Regions from separate parts of the Cryobacterium sp. Hh38 genome, predicted to be linked through region 3. Evidence: riboswitches for the same ligand, from Rfam matches in the RefSeq annotation. Region 3 holds a riboswitch; each other region holds the start of a gene.
What was found. Region 3 has a riboswitch for thiamine pyrophosphate ahead of E3T41_RS05780 (YkoF family thiamine/hydroxymethylpyrimidine-binding protein). Riboswitches for the same ligand answer to the same signal wherever they lie in the genome.
Positions count from the first base shown of each region.

Region 1 (2,192 bases), on a different contig from region 3:
GATTCGTCCAGCACGGTCGACCCGATCCGCCACTCCCCCGTCGTGTCTCCGATCGTGCGCCGGCTGGCGCGCGAGAACGGGTTCGACGCGAGCGCGCTGGCCGGGAGCGGGCACGACGGTCTGGTGCTGCGCAGCGACGTCGAGGAACACATTCGCGCGCTCACCGCTCCGGCCGTGGCTGTCGATGTGGCTGTCGAGGTGGCAGTCGATGTGGGTATTGCGACGCCGCCCAGCACTGTCGACGCGGCGAGTGCGGATATTCGCATTCCCATCACCGGCCTGCGCAAAGTCGTGTCGCAGCGGCTGACCACGTCGCGTCGGGAGATTCCCGAGGCGACGATCTGGCTCGACGTCGACGCGACCGCCCTGTTCGCCGCGCGGGACCAGCTGCTCGCGGCGACGGATGAGCGGTTCAGCGTGACGGCGCTCATCGCGCGCTTCGTGGTGGCCGGGCTGCGCCGGTATCCGGTGCTCAATTCCTCGGTCGACACCGCGAGCCAGGAGATTCTCCAGCACGGAGCCATCAACCTCGGCATTGCGGCGCAGACCTCACGCGGGCTGATGGTTCCCGTCATCCACCGTGCCCACGCGATGAGTACGCGACAGCTGCGCGATGCCCTCGCCGCGCTGGTCGCACAGTCGCCCGACGGCACCTTCTCGCCGAGCGCGCTGACCGGGGGAACCTTCACCCTCAACAACTTCGGATCGCTCGGCGTCGACGGTTCGGCCGCGATCATCAACCATCCCGAAGCGGCCATTCTCGGCATTGGGCGCATGATCGAGCGGCCGTGGGTGGTCGAACACGCACTCGCGGTTCGCACCGTCGTAGAACTCTCCATGGTGTTCGACCATCGGGTCTGCGACGGCGGAACGGCCGCCGGGTTTCTCACCTATGTGGCCGGCTGCATTGAAAACCCGGTGAGCCTGCTCGCCGACCTGTGAGCTCGGGGCGTGTCCTGAACGCCCACGATTCTGGCATCGGTTACTGAGTGATGTTTGTTGGCGTATAGGCTGCTGAGTGACACGGGGTGCTCCGCACAATGCGCGAGCTGAGATGAATACCCGTTGAACCTGTCTAGTTAGCACTAGCGAAGGAATGTCACGGATGACTGATCAGACCTCGAATATCACGCCGCGCACCACGCCTCGGATTCTCAGTATCGCCGGCACCGACCCGACCGGCGGTGCCGGCATCCACGCCGATTTGAAAAGCATCGCGGCCAACGGCGGGTACGGCATGGCAGTAGTAACAGCTCTGGTCGCGCAGAACACACGCGGGGTGCGCTCGGTGCACACCCCGCCGGTCGCGTTTCTGCGCCAGCAATTGAACGCCGTGAGCGATGACGTGACCATCGATGCCGTGAAGATCGGCATGCTCGCCGAAATCGACGTGATTCACGAGGTGCGTTCCTGGCTCAATGCCCACCGTCCTCCGCTCGTCGTGCTCGACCCGGTGATGGTGGCAACGAGTGGTCACCGGCTGCTCGAACCCCAAGCGGAGCAGGCGCTGCGTGATCTGATCCCCCTCGCCGATCTCGTCACACCCAACGTTCCCGAGCTGGCCGTTCTGCTCGCAGAACCCACAGCGGCAAACTGGGCTGCGGCCATCGAGCAGGGCAAACGACTATCAGCCCGCACCGGAGTAACTGTGTTGGTGAAGGGGGGTCATTTCGACGAAACCATCTGCCCTGACGCCCTGGTCAACACCCACGGGCTGCTGGCACAGAGCGTTGTCGAGTTTGCTTCGCCGCGCATCGCCACCAAGAATACCCACGGCACCGGATGCTCGCTCTCCTCGGCAATGGCCACGGTACAGGCGCGAACCGGGGACTGGGCTGCGTCTCTGGCCGAGGTCAAAGACTGGCTTCAGGATGCTCTGACCCATGCCGACGACCTCGAGGTCGGTCAGGGCCATGGCCCGATCCATCACTTTCATCGGCTGTTCGCAGGCGCGTCGGTCGAGTCGGCCACACCAGCTGATTCGGTGAAGTTCAGTGCGACACTGTGGCGCGATGTCGAGCAGATTCGCACGCAGATCTTCGATCTGCCGTTCATTAAGGATCTCGGTACTGGGGTTCTGGCCGAGCGAGATTTTGCGTATTACCTCGCTCAGGACGCGCTCTACCTCGCCACTTACTCGCGCGTTCTTGCGCGCGCCAGTGAGATCGCGCCGAGCATACACGCACAGCGGT
Region 1 covers NZ_SOHD01000002.1:140,640-142,831, reverse strand. Annotated here, with positions in the region: gene E3T41_RS00820 (dihydrolipoamide acetyltransferase family protein) at 1-942, shown strand, start outside; TPP riboswitch at 1,015-1,114, shown strand; gene E3T41_RS00815 (bifunctional hydroxymethylpyrimidine kinase/phosphomethylpyrimidine kinase) at 1,097-2,192, shown strand, end outside.
Region 1: another riboswitch for thiamine pyrophosphate. It lies ahead of E3T41_RS00815 (bifunctional hydroxymethylpyrimidine kinase/phosphomethylpyrimidine kinase); the one in region 3 lies ahead of E3T41_RS05780 (YkoF family thiamine/hydroxymethylpyrimidine-binding protein).

Region 2 (2,192 bases), on a different contig from region 3:
CGCTCCATCTAACCCCGGCGTGCGCGCCACCGCCACTGAGGCCGCTGCGCGCAGCACGGCCGCCGCCCTCCGGTCTGATGCTGCTACCGGAGCAGCCGAACCGGCCGCGTCATCCGCCACGACCGCAAAACGCTCGACGCTCCCCGCAAACTCCCCGGTTCAAACAGCGCGCAGCGCAGCCGCCGAACGTTCCAAACTCATCGCCGACCTCACCGACGCACACGCCACCACGCTGGAATCCCTGCTTGCTGTGCTGCGCTCCGGCAGCACGAGTGACACCGCCGCCCGACAGAAGGCCACCGAACTCGCCGCCGCCGCGATGGTCGCCCTGCGCGCGGTGAGCGACCTCGATCGCAGTCTCACCGAGGAACCCGTCGCCCGCGCCTTCGAACGTCTCAGGAACGACCTGCGCCCGCTCGTGCGCTTCGGCGACCTCGACGTGCAGTTCATCGAGCCGCCGGTGAACGGTCGGGCATTGCCCGGCGAGGTCGCCCACGAAGCCCGCGCCATCGTTCGCGGCGCCGTACTCGCCCTCGTCGAACAGGCCGGGGTCGCGCGGGTGCGCGTGCAGTGGGACTGCGACGGAAGTAACCTGCTCATCCGCATTCGGGACGACGGTCCGGGCAACCTCGATGCCGAGGTTCCGAGCGTGCGTCAGCTCGCCGCCCGCGTCGTCGCGCTCAGCGGCACACTCAACGTGGAGGCCACCGCCGGCTGGGGCTCCGAGATGGCCGTGTCGCTGCCGCTCGACGCGCCCACGGCATCCGTCACCACCGCCGCGGCCTGGGGCCTCAGCCCACGCGAACGCGGCGTGCTCGAACTCGTCGCCTCTGGGGCGCGCAACAAGGCCATCGCACAGGCCCTGACCATCAGCGAGAACACAGTGAAGTTTCACGTGGCCAACCTGCTGCGCAAGGTCGGTGCCTCGACCCGCGTCGAGCTGGCCGCCCTCGCTCGCTAAGCGGATGCCCAGCGCCAGCTATGCCTGGCACCCGCAGACTCGGGCGCCAGTTCCCGGTCATAGCGCCAGCGATGCCCGGAGCGATGGCCCCCAACGGGCGCGGTGACCGCGACCCCGGTAGGACCCGAGCGCGCAACCAGCGCTAGGGTGAAGGAGTCAGAAGACACACCAACCACGGGAGCGCGCACCAGCGAGCTGAGAGGACGGCCAGGGCCGTCGACCGTTGAACCTGTCCGGGTAATGCCGGCGTAGGAAGTTCGAAACCAATGCGCACAATTGATGAAACAACCATGTCAAAAACGGTCACGACCGGCCCGATCCAGGGCAGCAGCAAACGCTACGAACCGGTAAAGGACTGGCCCGGACTCGAAGTTCCCGTTCGCCGGGTGAACCTCAGCAACGGCGAACACTTCGACCTGTACGACACGTCCGGCCCGTACACCGACGAGACGGCCACCATCGATCTCGAGACGGGGCTGCCGCAGACTCGGGCCGGGTGGGAGCATCCGCTGCCCATCGATGGCGCTGCCACCCAGCTGGTCTGGGCCCGCGCCGGCATTGTCACGCCGGAGATGGCCTACATCGCCGCGCGCGAGGGCGTCTCGGTCGAGCTTGTCCGCGACGAGGTGGCGCGCGGCCGGGCCGTCATTCCGGCCAACCACAAGCATCCGGAGAGCGAGCCGATGATCATCGGCAAGGCCTTCACCGTGAAGATCAACGCGAACATCGGCAACTCGGCGGTGACCTCGTCGATCGCCGAAGAGGTCGAGAAGATGGTCTGGGCGGCCCGCTGGGGCGCCGACACCCTGATGGATCTCTCCACCGGCAAGGACATTCACCTCACTCGGGAGTGGATCATGCGCAACTCGCCCATTCCGGTGGGCACCGTTCCGCTCTACCAGGCCGTTGAAAAGGTCAACGGCGACCCGTCGCTACTCACCTGGGAGATCTACCGCGACACCGTGATCGAGCAGTGCGAGCAGGGCGTCGACTACATGACCGTGCACGCCGGCGTGCTGCTGCGCTACGTGCCGCTGACCGCCAACCGGGTGACCGGAATCGTCTCGCGCGGCGGCTCGATCATGGCCGCCTGGTGCCTCGCGCACCACCAGGAGAGTTTTCTCTACACCCACTTCGTGGAGCTGTGCGAGATTCTGCGCCGCTACGACGTGACCTTCTCGCTCGGCGACGGCCTGCGCCCCGGCTCGATCGCCGACGCGAACGACGAGGC
Region 2 covers NZ_SOHD01000017.1:206,763-208,954, reverse strand. Annotated here, with positions in the region: gene E3T41_RS06925 (response regulator transcription factor family protein) at 1-961, shown strand, start outside; TPP riboswitch at 1,126-1,233, shown strand; gene thiC (phosphomethylpyrimidine synthase ThiC) at 1,228-2,192, shown strand, end outside.
Region 2: another riboswitch for thiamine pyrophosphate. It lies ahead of thiC (phosphomethylpyrimidine synthase ThiC); the one in region 3 lies ahead of E3T41_RS05780 (YkoF family thiamine/hydroxymethylpyrimidine-binding protein).

Region 3 (2,192 bases):
CCTTGGTGCCCCCGTCGACATCGACGCTCACGCAACGTTCACCCGATCAGGAGTTGACGCGTCGGTCGCGACGATCCTCACGCACGAGAACGGCGCGATGTCGACATCGTTCTCATCACTCGAGACGCGAGGCCCTAACCGAGCCACAATCCTTGGCACCGAGGGCCGCATCGAAATCGCGGACACCTGGTACGCACCAACCACGGTGTCGCTTTACGACGCAAGGAATTCACTTGTCGACGTCTATGACCAGGCAGTATCCGGACGTGGCATGCAGTTTCAAGCGGCCGAAGTGGAACGCGTCATCCGAGACGGCAATCACGGTAGCCCCCTGATCATTCCCGAGGAATCGGTGACGGTCATGCGCACGATGGATGCCATCCGGGCAAAGATCGGTCTACGGTATCCGAACGAATAACACCGTCGTGCACAAATCGTGCCCGGAGCGTGATCGCCGCAAGCATCCTCATCATCGCGGGCTAGCGACACGGCGGGGCACAGTACGCCGTCGCCGACCGGCACAGGTGTCGTCACACACATTGCCGCCCTGGCCCTGGTCGATCAGGCGCTGGAACAATTGCTGCACGTGCTGCCCAACCTCCAGTGGTGTGTCGGTGGCGGCTGCAGGGGGCCAGCCTCGGCACCCGCGACCCGGCCACGGCATGCCATACTTTCGTTGTATCAACACGGGAGTCCGATTAATCGGGCTGAGAGGAAGCTGCAGAGGCTTCGACCGTCGAACCTGATCTGGATCATGCCAGCGCAGGGAGGCTGACTCGTCCTTCCCGTGCCCCCACGAAAGAAATGGGCACGATCATTCCAGAAACCTTCACAGCCACACCGGCGGAATTCGGCATTGGCGCGCGCCTCACCCTCGCCGTCATGCGCGACGACTACGCCGCCGTCATTCTCGACGCGCTCCAGCAGGCAGATTCGACCGGGCTCGCACTTCAAACCGGCGTCGTCAGCACCTACCTGTCCGGCGCCGAACCCGACCTGCTGCGCTACGTCAGCCAGGTCGTCGCCGGTGCGAGCCGCAGCGGAGCCCACGTCACGGCAACCGTGCAATTCTCCCGCGGCTGCCCCGGCGAAGTCACCTGCACGCTGCCACCCACCGGCGGGCTGTTCGCCGAGGTCGTGAACCTCACCCCCACCGGCGTACACGCCGTCGCAGAATGGGCACTGTATCCACTGGATGACGGCACCGGTTCTGCTTCCGCCGATCACATGCGCGACATCTACGCCGCGATCGAGACCGCCAAGGCCTCCGGGCTCACGGTACACAGCGAGCACTTCGTCACCCGGCTCGAGGGCGACCTCGCCCTCGTGCTGCAGGTCATCGCCGCCGGCTGGATCGTGGCCGGCCGAACGGTGCAGCACGTGGCGACGCACGCGACCCTGTCCCTCAACAGCCCGAGCCTGAACTCCCATGCGTCCTGACGCCGACCAGAAGGAAACAGCCATGCCCACAGCATCCGCCAAGAAAAGGCACTGGAGCCTCAAAGACCTCGTGCTTGTCGTCGTGCTCGGTGTCGTGTTCGGCTTTCTGTACTGGATATTCGTGCAGGCCTGGACCGCCCTGTCGATCACGATGGGTCCGGCCGGCGACCTCGCGCAGCACTTTCTGCTCGGCTCCTGGCTGCTCGTCGCCCCGATCGCGATCGCCATCGTGCGACGGCCGTTCGCCGGCATCTTTGCGGAGGTTATCGCGTCGGTGATCGAGGTCGTCTTTCTCGGCTCCATGGTCGGGCCGCTGCTCTTCGTCGCCGCCGCCATTCAAGGCGCGGGCAGCGAGATTCCGTTCGCCCTCACTCGCTACCGCAACTACAGCTGGCTGACCTACGCACTTTCGGGGCTGCTCGGCGCCGGGCTGGTGTTCTTCTACTCGGCATTTCGCTCCGGCTGGTACGGCCAGGAGATCTTTCTGCTGCGCCTCGCTATTCAGCTTATCTCCGGCGTGTTTCTTGGCGGGCTGCTGGCCAAACTCATCGTCGATGCCCTCGACAAAACCGGCGTCGTCGACAACTTCGCGATCGGCCGCGATCGCCTCGCCCGTGCCTGAGACCGACATCCTGACACTGCAGGACGTGTCGGTGCGATTCCCGCGTCGGCCCGAGGCCGTGCTCAGCGACGTGTCGGTGCGCCTCGCGCCGGGCGAGCAGCTCATCGTGTTCGGCGCCTCCGGTTCGGGC
Region 3 covers NZ_SOHD01000010.1:110,338-112,529, forward strand. Annotated here, with positions in the region: gene E3T41_RS05770 (Gfo/Idh/MocA family protein) at 1-418, shown strand, start outside; TPP riboswitch at 677-787, shown strand; gene E3T41_RS05780 (YkoF family thiamine/hydroxymethylpyrimidine-binding protein) at 805-1,440, shown strand; gene E3T41_RS05785 (ECF transporter S component) at 1,463-2,062, shown strand; gene E3T41_RS05790 (ABC transporter ATP-binding protein) at 2,055-2,192, shown strand, end outside.

Region 4 (2,192 bases), on a different contig from region 3:
CGCGCGCGGTGACGCTCGAGCGGGAGGAGAAGAGCGTCGGTCACGAGGTGACCTTTGAACACGATATGACGGATATCGACCGGTTGCGCAGCGAATTGCTGCGGCAGTGCGACCTCGTTGCCGTGCGGCTGCGTCGGGGTGATCTCGTGGCCCGGCGGGTCGCCCTCAAGCTGCGCTACACCGACTTCAGTACGGTGACCCGGTCGCGCACCCTCGCCGAACCTAGCAATGTGGGCCGGCGCATCTACGAGGAAGCGGTGGCGGCGTTCGACCTGCTGGCAGCCTCCGGCATTCGGGTGCGTCTGATCGGGGTGCGTGCGGAGCAGCTCGGCACGGCGTCTGGATCGGTTGGACTCTGGGACCCGGACGAGGACTGGCGGGGCGCGGAGCTGGCCGTGGATACCGTGACCGAGCGATTCGGAGCGGGAACCGTGCGCCCGGCTTCGCACTTCACACCTCGCCCCTGAAGTCTCAGCCACGCTAACCTGATGGCATGACCAGCCTCCCGGAAAAACTCGCAGAAACGTTCCGTTCCGCCGGTGTGAAGTCGGCGTACGGTGACCCTGTACAGATCGATGGCGTCACTCTGGTGCCCGTCGCGCTCGCCTACTACGGCTTCGGCGGCGGTGATGCCGGTGAGGCCGGGTCCGGCGGGGGAGGAGGCGGCGTTTCGCTGCCGATCGGCGCGTACGTCAAGTCGGGCGGTACAGCCCGGTTCGAGCCGAACGTCATCGCCCTGCTCGCCGTCGGTGTGCCGTTCCTTATAGTCACCGGCCGCGCCTTGGCCCGGGTGATTCGAGCCCTAAAGAAGTAGTCGCTTTCTGCACGACGGGGCCCGGGCCCGGAAACCGGGCCCATGATAGATCATGGGCCCACGGAGCTAAGGTGGGCCCGGGCGGGTGTGGCGCAACCGCCGCGCGGCGCGCGGACGGCGCGGGCGACGCGCGAAGCGTCGCCGCGCCCAGCGCGGCACTCTTGGGCGCAGCCAGGCCGGAAAGTGCCAGGGGCCGCTCACCGGCAGACCCTGCGCAATTCGCCGCCGCCGTAGAACGAACCGGCGCATGAGCAGCAGGTACAGGCCCGCCAAAACGAGCAGAATGCCGATGCTCATGTCGTGATCCCCATGTCGTCAGTCTAAACGGGGCACTATACTTGATTATGATCACGGGAGTCCGGTACACCGGGCTGAGAGGAAGCTGACCAAGCTTCGACCGTCGAACCTGATCTGGATCATGCCAGCGCAGGGAGGCTTCTCAATCCCGTGCCCTGTATTCACCTACGGAAAGGGCACGAAACAGTGCACGCTACAACGAGTTCACTCAAGCAATCCGCTCCGGCGGGAGCCACGAAGCGCAACTTTCGCTGGCGCGTCGTCGACATCGTCGTCGCCAGCGTCATCGGCGTCGCGAGCGGTGTCATCTTCCTCGTCTGGAATCAGGCGAGCAACCCCCTGAGCGGTCTGCTTTCGCCGCTGCTGCCGGGCCTGTCGGCTCTCCTGGGCGGAGGCTGGCTGTTCGCTGGCGTGCTCGGTGGTCTCATCATTCGCAAACCCGGGGCCGCGCTCTACACGGAGCTCCTAGCCGCCGTCGTTTCCACGCTGATCGGCAACCAATGGGGACCACTGACTCTGGTGTCAGGCCTGGTGCAGGGACTTGGCGCCGAGCTTGTCTTCGCTCTGTTCCTCTACACGAACTATCGTCTGTACGTCGTGTTGTTGGCGGGCGCTGGGGCCGGACTTGCCATGGCCATCAACGACCTGGTGCTGTGGTATCCCGGTTCAGCGAGCGCATTCGCGACGATTTATATCGTGAGCGCGATTATTTCGGGCGTCGTTATCGCCGGGCTCCTGTCCTGGTTCGCTGCGCGCGGCCTGGCTCGCACGGGCGCGCTCAACCGCTTCGCGGCGGGTCGCATCGCCGGTCGAACCGCGATCTAGGCGAGCGGATGCCGGTGGGCGCGACGCGGGGAGGTGCATCCGTCGACGCCCGCGACTGGGGTTGGCGCCATTCCGGTCGGCGGCGCTGGGCGGTGAGCGAGCTGTCCCTCCGCATCGAGCCTGGCGAGCGGATTCTCCTGCTCGGTGCATCCGGTTCGGGAAAATCGACGCTGCTGCACGCGCTGGCTGGCGTGCTCGGCGGCGACGAAGAGGGCGAGCAACGCGGTACTCTGCGCGTGAACGGCGCCGAGCCTGG
Region 4 covers NZ_SOHD01000028.1:13,361-15,552, reverse strand. Annotated here, with positions in the region: gene dinB (DNA polymerase IV) at 1-467, shown strand, start outside; gene E3T41_RS09685 (hypothetical protein) at 494-814, shown strand; TPP riboswitch at 1,155-1,265, shown strand; gene E3T41_RS09680 (ECF transporter S component) at 1,298-1,936, shown strand; gene E3T41_RS09675 (ABC transporter ATP-binding protein) at 1,945-2,192, shown strand, end outside.
Region 4: another riboswitch for thiamine pyrophosphate. It lies ahead of E3T41_RS09680 (ECF transporter S component); the one in region 3 lies ahead of E3T41_RS05780 (YkoF family thiamine/hydroxymethylpyrimidine-binding protein).